One region of the Dietzia sp. PP-33 genome, then DNA from elsewhere that is predicted to be linked to it. Evidence: predicted binding sites of a transcription regulator. Region 1 holds the regulator's gene; each other region holds the start of a gene.
The links. The regulator LexA, encoded in region 1, represses DNA repair genes until DNA is damaged. The targets are predictions, from matches to a motif close to CGAACANNTGTTCG.
Positions count from the first base shown of each region.

Region 2: the regulator LexA is predicted to act here: its motif matches at 1,305-1,318, upstream of NJE57_RS04825 (HNH endonuclease signature motif containing protein).
Region 3: the regulator LexA is predicted to act here: its motif matches at 1,295-1,308, upstream of NJE57_RS10605 (HNH endonuclease signature motif containing protein).

Region 1 is NZ_JAMYEI010000001.1:300,097-303,305, reverse strand. Features, by position in the region: gene hflX (GTPase HflX) at 1-1,305, shown strand, start outside; gene lexA (transcriptional repressor LexA) at 1,345-2,013, opposite strand; gene NJE57_RS01480 (hypothetical protein) at 2,243-2,605, shown strand; gene nrdR (transcriptional regulator NrdR) at 2,720-3,175, shown strand; gene hrpA (ATP-dependent RNA helicase HrpA) at 3,184-3,209, opposite strand, start outside.
Region 2 is NZ_JAMYEI010000002.1:145,629-148,837, reverse strand. Features, by position in the region: gene fbaA (class II fructose-bisphosphate aldolase) at 87-1,130, shown strand; gene NJE57_RS04825 (HNH endonuclease signature motif containing protein) at 1,350-2,924, shown strand; gene NJE57_RS04820 (hypothetical protein) at 2,973-3,209, opposite strand, start outside.
Region 3 is NZ_JAMYEI010000005.1:135,323-138,531, forward strand. Features, by position in the region: gene NJE57_RS10590 (GNAT family N-acetyltransferase) at 1-210, shown strand, start outside; gene NJE57_RS10595 (MmcQ/YjbR family DNA-binding protein) at 221-607, shown strand; gene NJE57_RS10600 (hypothetical protein) at 618-1,136, opposite strand; gene NJE57_RS10605 (HNH endonuclease signature motif containing protein) at 1,329-3,032, shown strand; gene NJE57_RS10610 (alkaline phosphatase family protein) at 3,123-3,209, shown strand, end outside.

The DNA of each region.
Region 1 (3,209 bases):
CGCCAGCTCCGCCTCGAGCGTGTCGTCCTGGTGGGCGTCTGGACCGAGGGTTCCGCCGCCCAGGCCGACGCCGCGATGGCCGAGCTGGCCCAACTCGCCGAGACCGCCGGTTCCGAGGTGTGTGACGCGATGATCCAGCGGCGGGACAAGCCCGACTCGGCCACCTACATCGGTTCGGGCAAGGCGAAGCTGCTCAAAGACGTGATCGACGCGACCGGTGCGGATACCGTCATCTGTGACGGCGAGCTCACGCCCGGGCAGCTGATCGCCCTCGAGAAGGCTGTCAACGTCAAGGTGATCGACCGCACCGCGTTGATCCTCGACATCTTCGCGCAGCACGCGACCAGTCGCGAGGGCAAGGCTCAGGTCTCCCTCGCACAGATGGAGTACCTGCTCCCGCGACTTCGCGGCTGGGGAGAGACCCTGTCCCGTCAGGCGGGCGGCCGGGCCGGGAGCAACGGGGGCGTCGGCCTCCGCGGTCCCGGTGAGACGAAGATCGAGACCGACCGTCGCCGCATCCGTGAGCGCATGGCGAAGCTGCGTCGCGAGATCAAGGGCATGAAGCAGGCCCGGGACACCAAGCGCCATCGCCGGCGCGCCACGCCCGTGCCCTCCATCGCGATCGCCGGCTACACGAACGCGGGAAAGTCGAGTCTGCTGAACCGCATCACCGGCGCAGGCGTACTCGTCCAGAACGCACTGTTCGCCACCCTCGATCCCACCACCCGGCGGGCCGAGCTGCCGGACGGACGGGCGGTGGTCTTCACCGACACGGTCGGGTTCGTCCGGCACCTTCCCACCCAACTCGTCGAGGCGTTCCGTTCGACGCTGGAGGAGGTCGTCGATTCCGAACTGCTCCTGCACGTGGTGGACGGATCGGACGCCTTCCCGTTGCGTCAGATCGAGGCCGTGCGCACGGTCATCAACGACGTCGTGGAGGAACAGAACGCCGAGAGTCCCCGCGAGCTCGTGGTGATCAACAAGATCGACGCGGCGGATCCGGTGGTGTTGACCGAACTGCACCACGCGCTGCCGGACGCGGTGTTCGTCTCGGCGACCACGGGGGAGGGTATCGACGAGTTGCTCGGCCGGATCACCCGGATCATCGCCTCCGGGGACACCGAGGTGACACTGGAGATTCCCTTCACACGTGGGGACGTGGTCTCCCGTGTCCATGCCGAGGGCGCGGTGGTGGACGAGCAGCACACGCAGCACGGGACGCGGATCGTCGTCCGGTTGCCCGTCTCCGTGGCGAGCGAGCTGGGGGAGTTCAGCTCCGGGGGCTCACACGACGGCGCCGCCTGATCCGGTCACACGGTCAGGCAGCGCCGTGGCAGCTCGGGGTCAGAGCTTGCGGAATACAGTGACGACCTTCCCCAGGATGGTCGCGTGCTCTCCGGGAATCGGGCTGAACGACGGGTTGTGGGGCAGTAGCCAGACGCCGCTCGGGTCCCTGCGGAACGTCTTGACGGTGGCCTCGCCGTCGATCATCGCGGCCACGATCTCGCCGTTGTCCGCCACGTTCTGACGGCGGACCACCACGTAGTCGCCGTCACAGATCGCTGCGTCGATCATCGATTCGCCGACAACCCTGAGCATGAACAGGTCACCGGACCCCACAAGATCGGACGGCAGGGGGAAGACCTCCTCCACCGCCTGCTCCGCCAGGATCGGCCCTCCGGCCGCGATCCGGCCGAGAACGGGGACGTACACGGGCTCGACCGCCCCGCTCGGCCGCGGCTCCTCGGGCGACGGGGCACGCCGACCCCGGGACCGCTGCCCCGGTACCCCGTGGACGTCGACGGCCCGAGGCTTGTGCGGATCACGCGTCAGGAAGCCCTTCTTCTCCAACGTCCGCAACTGGTGCGCGACGGACGAGGTCGACTGCAGCCCGACGGCGTCACCGATCTCCCGGATGCTCGGCGGGTAGCCCCTGTCCTTGACGGTGTCGTGGATGTGTAACAGGACGCTCTTCTGGCGAGGCGTCAGGGCCTCGAAGTCGGGCTTGGGCATGTGTGGGTCCCTTCGGCGAATGGGTGTTCGACGTCTTGATCTGTGTACACCCTACTGTGCGTGAGCGGCGTGCGCCACACAGGTGTTCGAAGAAAGTGCCGCCGAAATCTCGACTCTGTCGGACCCGCGTGATACAACTCTAGTCACGTTCGAGTTCGAACAGATGTGCACAGAGATGCACACGGGCGTGCGAACGCGGTTCGCACACCGTATCGAGTTGGGAGAGTTCATGTCCGTCCTGGAGATGCAGTCACCGTCGCGTCAGACGACACCGTGGAGTGAGGTCTGCGCCACCGAACACAGCCGGTCCTCCGCGAGCGGGCTCCGGCCCCGTGAGGATTCGCGTATCCATCCCGTCCCCCGCACCCTGGACCGGGGACGCCCTGCGACCACGCGATCGGTCGCCCCCGGCCGGCGGGTGCTCGTCCGTTCAGCATCCCCGGCGCAGGCCCGGTCATGCCGGGTCGAGGTGCAGCCTGCGTCCCCGGTGGTCGACGATGTGCCGACCTGGGCCCTGCTGGCGTGTGGAGTCGTCTTCGGCATCCTCATGCTGCTGGCGCTGGCCCTCCTCGGCGGGCCCGCCTACGCGTGACCGACCGGATCGCCTTCTAGAATGATCCAGGGACGGCGCCCCGTCGTCCCTGCATCGCCTCCGGCTCCGGCCGGGGGAGGCCTGCGGAACCGGTCGACGAATGGCGGAGCTGGAATGTACTGCCCGACATGCCACCACGAGGATTCCCGGGTTATCGACTCGCGGGCGGTCGACGACGGTCAGGCTATCCGCCGCCGACGCGAGTGCCCGGAGTGTGGGCACCGGTTCACCACCCTCGAGACCCCGTTGTTGACCGTGCTCAAGCGCAACGGCGTCACCGAGAGCTTCAGCCGCGACAAGGTGGTCCGCGGAGTGCGACGGGCGTGCCAGGGCCGGTCGGTGGACGAGGACGCCCTCAGACGTCTGGCGCAGCAGGTCGAGGACGTAGTCAGAGCCGGCGGCGCGTCGGAGGTCCCCGCCCACGAGATCGGGTTGGCGATCCTCGGACCCCTGCAGGACCTCGATGAGGTCGCCTATCTGCGGTTCGCCTCTGTGTACAAGCAGTTCAGCTCCGCCGCGGACTTCGAGAGCGAGATCATCGCGCTGCGTGAGAGGCACGCGAGAACCTGACCGGATGACTACCGCCTGGTGCGGGAGCCGAGTG
Region 2 (3,209 bases), on a different contig from region 1:
GTCTGGAGGCTGTGCGCCCGCCGCCACAGCGGCGCGACGCCCCGAGATGCGCACGTCGCACAGCCGAGAACCCTGGAGGAGACCAGATGCCCATCGCAACTCCCGAACAGTACAAGGACATGCTCGACCGGGCCCGCAACGAGGGCTTCGCCTACCCGGCGATCAACTGCACGTCCTCGGAGACCATCAACGCGGCCATCAAGGGCTTCGCCGACGCCGGTTCCGACGGCATCATCCAGTTCTCCACCGGTGGTTCCGAGTTCGGCTCCGGCCTGAACGTAAAGGACATGGTGACCGGTGCCGTCGCGCTCGCCGAGTTCGCGCACGTGGTGGCGGAGAAGTACGACGTCCTGGTGGCGCTGCACACCGACCACTGCCCCGAGGACAAGCTCGACGGGTTCGTCCGTCCGCTGATCGAGATCTCCCAGCAGCGCGTCGACGCCGGCCAGAACCCGCTCTTCCAGTCGCACATGTGGGACGGCTCGGCCACCCCGCTCGACCGCAACCTAGAGATCGCCCGCGAGCTCCTCGAGAAGACCGCCAACGCCAAGCAGATCCTCGAGATCGAGATCGGCGTCGTCGGCGGCGAGGAGGACGGTGTCGAGAACGAGATCAACGAGAAGCTCTACACCTCCCGCGAGGACTTCGAGGCCACCATCGACGCACTCGGTGCCGGTAACACCGGGCAGCGCTACCTGCTCGCGGCCACCTTCGGCAACGTCCACGGTGTCTACAAGCCGGGCAACGTCGTGCTGCGCCCCGAGGTGCTCAAGATGGGCCAGGAGGTCGCGGTGGAGAAGCTCGGGCTGAACCAGGGTGACCTGCCGTTCGACTTCGTCTTCCACGGCGGTTCGGGCTCGGCCAAGAGCGAGATCGAGGAGGCGCTGAGCTACGGCGTCATCAAGATGAACGTGGACACCGACACCCAGTACGCGTTCACCCGCCCGATCGCGGGGCAGATGTTCGCCAACTACGACAGCGTCCTCAAGATCGACGGCGACGTGGGCAACAAGAAGTTCTACGACCCGCGCTCGTACCTGAAGAAGGCCGAGCAGGCCATGTCCGAGCGCGTCGTCGAGGCGTGCAACGACCTCAAGTCGGCTGGCAAGTCCAAGGGCGCCTCTGCCTGAATAGGGTCTCCGGCCTGATCTGGCTCACGGCGACCCGGCGGGGTCGGTGCCACCAGCGGCGTCTCTCCTTCAGCGGAGGGGCGCCGCTGGTCGTGTGATCGTCAGGCGGACTGGGCGCGGTCGCCCAGAATTTCAACTCGAACTCTTGTGCTAGTACCTTGCCGCCGATAGAATGGATCATACGTTCGATTTATGGCGGGGGGTGCGGTGGTGGATCCGATGACGATGACGACGACGAGTTCGTTCGCATCCGGGCCGCTGCGTGCTGTGCCCGAGCCCTTGGGCACGCTCGGCACCGAGGCGCTGAGCGAGGTGGCGCGGTCGGCCACGCTGGCGCAGAACCTGGCCGCTGCCACCCGGTTGCAGGCCGCGCACCACCTCGTCGAGGCCATGGGGCGGCTCGACCGGGAGGCGCGGGGGTCGGACCCCGGTCGGCAGCCTGCCGAGCCCCGTCCCGCCTATGCCCGGCTCGACCCCGCCGACCGGGCTCGTGACCACCTGGCGGCGGCCATGTCCCTGACTGGGTGGCACGCCGCGCGTCTGGTGACCGCCGGCGTGCAGATCCACACGCGACTTCCGCTTCTGCGCAAGGCCGTCGAGCGGGGCCTGTTCCCCGAACAACTGGCCATCGACACCGCCTGCCGGCTGGCCGAGATCCCCGACAAGATCGTCGCGGGGGTGGAATCAGAGGTCATCGGCGCCCTGGCCAGGGACCTGGACGGGGGCCACCGGCCCAGCCGGGCGGCGCTGGACACCGCGGTCGACGCGGCGAGAGAACGCCACGATCCCCGGGCCGCCGAGGACGCAGTGGACGCCGCGGTCGAGCAGCGCACCGTTCGGTTCCGCCCTGCACGCAACGGCATGACCAGTATGTGGGCCTCGCTGCCCAGCGGAGACGCCGAGAAGCTGCGACGCCGGATCGAAGCCGCCGCCCGCGCAGCCTCCGAGGCAGGACATCCCCGCACTCGTGACCAGTTGCGAGCCGACGCCCTGTGCGCGCTCGGGGACCCGAACACCGACGACATCGGCACGGCTGTGCACGCCACGGAGGAGGCCGCCGACCGCGCCGACCGCGCCGACCGCGCCGACCGCGCAGATGGCGCAGATGGTGCCGCCACCGGCACGAACAGGCCGCGTCCCGGTGCGTCGTGGGGGACCGAACAGCCCATCCGGATCTCGATCATCGACAGCGTCGCCCAGGGCCTGCCCAACCGCGTCCAGTTCGTCAACGGCGCCTATTCGAGTTTCGACTGGCTGTGCGAAGAGTTGCTCTCCGGCGGCGACGCGAAAGTGCGGTTCGAACTGATCGACCCGCAGCCCGGCGCGCAGGACAAGCCGGACGCGGTGCTCAAGTACTTCATCACGCCGGCGCTGGCCGAGCGGATCCGGCTACGTGACGGGACCTGTCGCCACCCGGGATGCACCGTCGACGCCCACGACTGCGAGATCGATCATGTCATCGCGTTCGACCACCTGCGTCCTGAGCTGGGTGGCCCCACCGCCGAGTGGAACCTGATCTGCCTCTGTCGCAAGCACCACCGCGAGAAGACCTTCGGTCACTGCGCCTACCGGCCCGGGCCCCTCGGCGAACTGACCATCATCACCGAGACCGGACACGAACACCGCACCACCCCACACGGGCCGCTGGCCCAGGCGCGTGACCGGATCCTCGACCACCGATGGCGACAACACCTCGACCGCCTCATCGCCGATGACGGTCACATCACCAATCCGCCCGGCGCCGAGCGGGAAAGCGGCAGCGGCAGCGGGTCGGTTCGCCTGAGCGGCGCGTAGTCTTCCCGCGCGGCCCAGGGCGGCCCAGTGCGAGCGACCGGCGGCGAGTCAGCCGGGCTGATCACCCTGCGGGACCGCGCCCATACCGACACCGGGTTCGCACACCTTCCAGGCGCCGTCCTCGTCGAGCATCCGCACCTGCTCCGATCCGGAGCCGTCGGACTCGGACTCCACGGTGGCGATGGCCACATCGCCCTCGATATCGACCCCGGTGACCGTGAGATCCTGCGGGAACGACCCCGAGATGGACTCGCGCAACATCGCATCGAGGTCGGTGCCGGTCTG
Region 3 (3,209 bases), on a different contig from region 1:
CTGCAGCTGCGCGACACCCGGCAGATGGTCGACCTGACGGACCAGGCCGGCTCCCTGCAGTTCGCCGGGACGCTCACGAACCCACTCGCGCTCGGCGACGCCGATGCCCCATCCGAGCCCGCGGATCGAGAAGAGCGTCCCGACCACGTCGCGAGAGAAACACGTGCGCGAATCACTCTTGTCGACGACGGGGTCGGGAGCGTGTCGTAACGTCACCGGAATGAACGGACGGGAACTCCAGAGGTGCGCGGCGATGCGTGCACGCGAACTGCCAGCGACGACCCTGGAGTTCCCCTTCGGTCCGGACGTCGACGTCTACAAGGTCCGCGGCAAGGTGTTCATGTTCCACACCGAGGTGGACGACGAGCGTCGCGTGGTGCTCAAGGCCCTACCCTCCGACAGTCTCGCGCTTCGCGATGCGCACGAGGACATCACGCCCGGCTACCACATGAACAAGCGTCACTGGATCTCACTGCACCCCGGCGGGGACCTCAGCCCGGACATGGTCGAGGAACTGGTCACCGAGTCCTACCGGCTGGTCGTGGCCGGGCTCCCGAGCGCACAGCGCCCGGTCGAACCACACGCCTTCGGGCGCAGCCAACGGTGAGACAGGGCGGTCAGTTCTGCGGGGACAGTGACGTCTCCTCGAGAGAGCCGAGCTCGTCACCGAGCGATCCCCCTACCGCCTCGGTGGCTGAGGCCGTGTCGACCTGGCCCTCGAGCGAGTCACCCACGAGGGGGACGCCACCGACGATCGCGCTGACGGAGCCGTCGACGTCGCCGTTCAGCAGGGAGTCGCCGGACTCGGCGACGGGGTTGACCACCATGCAGACGACCCCGACGGGGATCGGCAGGGGCACACCGGTCAGGCCGGCGGCAGCGCCGGCGACGGTACCCACGTTGCACGCGAGGGTGGCGACGGAACCGAGCGGACCCGAGGCGTATCCGGGCAGCGAGCCGGTCACCGAACCCGGCAGCAGCTCGCCTGCGGAGCCGAGGTAGTCGCCCTCGACATCGGATGAGCCGGACACCGATCCCGAGTCGAGCAGGTCGCCGCTCTGTGCTGCGGCGGTACCGGCCGAGGCCAGGATCAGCGACGCTGCCAGTGCTCCTACGAACGCGAGTGACTTGGACATGGGCGGCCTCCGAGCGGAAGTTGAGGGGCGGTCGCCCCTGAAGATAAGCGGAACATGAGTCCACCACATATCCGGGGTGAGTGGTGATCCGTTACCAACGGTCTCCGGGGCGAGGACCCAAATTGTGCACATTTCGTCCACCATCACCCTTGCTCGTTCGAATGTGTGTGCGTAATATAGAACACAGATTCGATGCAGGAGACGATCGGCGATGGGGGTGAGGGCATGAACGACGCGGCGGACAGTGCGCCGGGGGTCGGTGGGCATCCGTCGGCGCTGCGCGAGTTGACCGATGCCGCCCGCGATACCTGGGTCGCGGAGAATCGCGCCGCCGGGGCCCGCCTGGCCGCGTGTTACGAGTTGTTCCGCGAATGTGTGCGTCAGGACGAGGCCGGGGCGGGCGACGGTTCCCCGCCCGGGCACGCGGTGGTCGACCCGTTCGACGTGTGTGCCGGCTACGTGGTGGCGGCGATGCCCATCTCCGTCGGCCGGGCCGCCACCATGATCAGCCTCGCCGCGGACCTGACCGAGCGCTACCCCGCCGTCATGGCGGCCCTGGTGGCCGGCCGGATGGAACAGCGCGCCGCCGAACTGCTGGCCCGCCAGATGGCCACGGTCGACCCGGCCGTCCTGTCCCAGGTCCAACAGGAAGTCGTGGACGACTACCTCGCCGCCCTCGCCGCCGGTGAGCGCCTGGGCGCCCGGACGGTGCGCGAGTCCGTCGATGCGATCATCGCCCGCTACGACTCCGACGGCATCCGCCAACGCAAGGACGCGGCCGCCCGCGACCGCGGAGTCCACATCCGCAAGGGCGCCGAAGGCATGACCAACCTGTGGGCCACCCTGGCCTCGGACGAGGCCGCGGTCCTCGCCGAGGCCATCAACCAGCGCGCCGCCGAATTCGCGGATCCCGAACCCGCCGCCGCACCCGCCACGTCTGGAGCAACCAGCCCCGGAGCGGGTTCCCCCGCAGCCGGCAGGCGCGACCCCGACGCCGAGGCGGCGGACATGTCGAGCTACCCGTTGCCCGAACGCCGCGCCGACGCCCTGCTGTCTCTGGTGTGCGGAGATCTGGGCCGCGCCCGTGCCACCGGACTCACGCCGGACGAGCCACCCGCGCCACTGCGGCCGCGGGTGACGGTCTTCGCCCGCGGTAGAGGCCTCGAACCGCAGGTCGAGTTTCCCCGCACCGGTGAATCCGCGCTCCAGGCCCTGCTCGACATGCTCGCCACCAGCGACGGCGCCAGCCTCGAGCACGTCGATCCGGCACTCGGCGCCGCCGACGACGCCCGCCGCTCCCTGACCTACCGGCCGAGCGCCGAGTTGGCCCGCCGCATCCGCCTCCGGGACGGCACCTGCCGACACCCGGGCTGCACAGTCTCGGCCGAATACTGCGACATCGACCACTGTCGGCCCTTCGACCACTCCGACCCGCAGCGAGGCGGTCACACCACCGAGTGCAACCTGATGTGCTTGTGCCGGCGCCATCACCGGTTCAAGACCTTCTCCGGGTGGATCTACGACCTGGCGCCAGATGGCACCCTCGTCGTCGTCACGCCCGACGGCTCCACTCTGCTCACCAGACCCTCCGGGGCCCTGGCCGCGTACAGGCGCGAACAAGCCCGGACCGAACACCGCGCCTGGCAAGCCCAGCAGGCCCGGAGTCCCGAGCCCGGCACCGCGGACGGCGAAGTGCCGTCCGAGCCCACCTACTGGACCCGCCGCGCAGCCCGCCACCGCACAGAACGCGCCAACAAGAATCGCGCCACCACAGAACGCGCCCGCACCAGGCCACCCGCGAGCCGCTGGTGGAACCGCAACAAGCCGGTCATCAGCCGCGCCGAACAGCAAGTCCACCAACTCCTCGAGGAAATCCTCGACCCGCCACCGTTCTGAGTGAACGCGATCAGCTCGAACGCGCTCTCCTGCTCCATCAGCCGAGTGCCTTCCCGCTCGCCGGCGGACAGAATCGGGGAAGCTGGGTTCATGACCGGGATCCCGACCAGTCCTTCAGCCCACTCGCTGGCCGATGTCATGCCGTCGATCGCCGCGTCGCTGGGTGTGTCCGTCCGC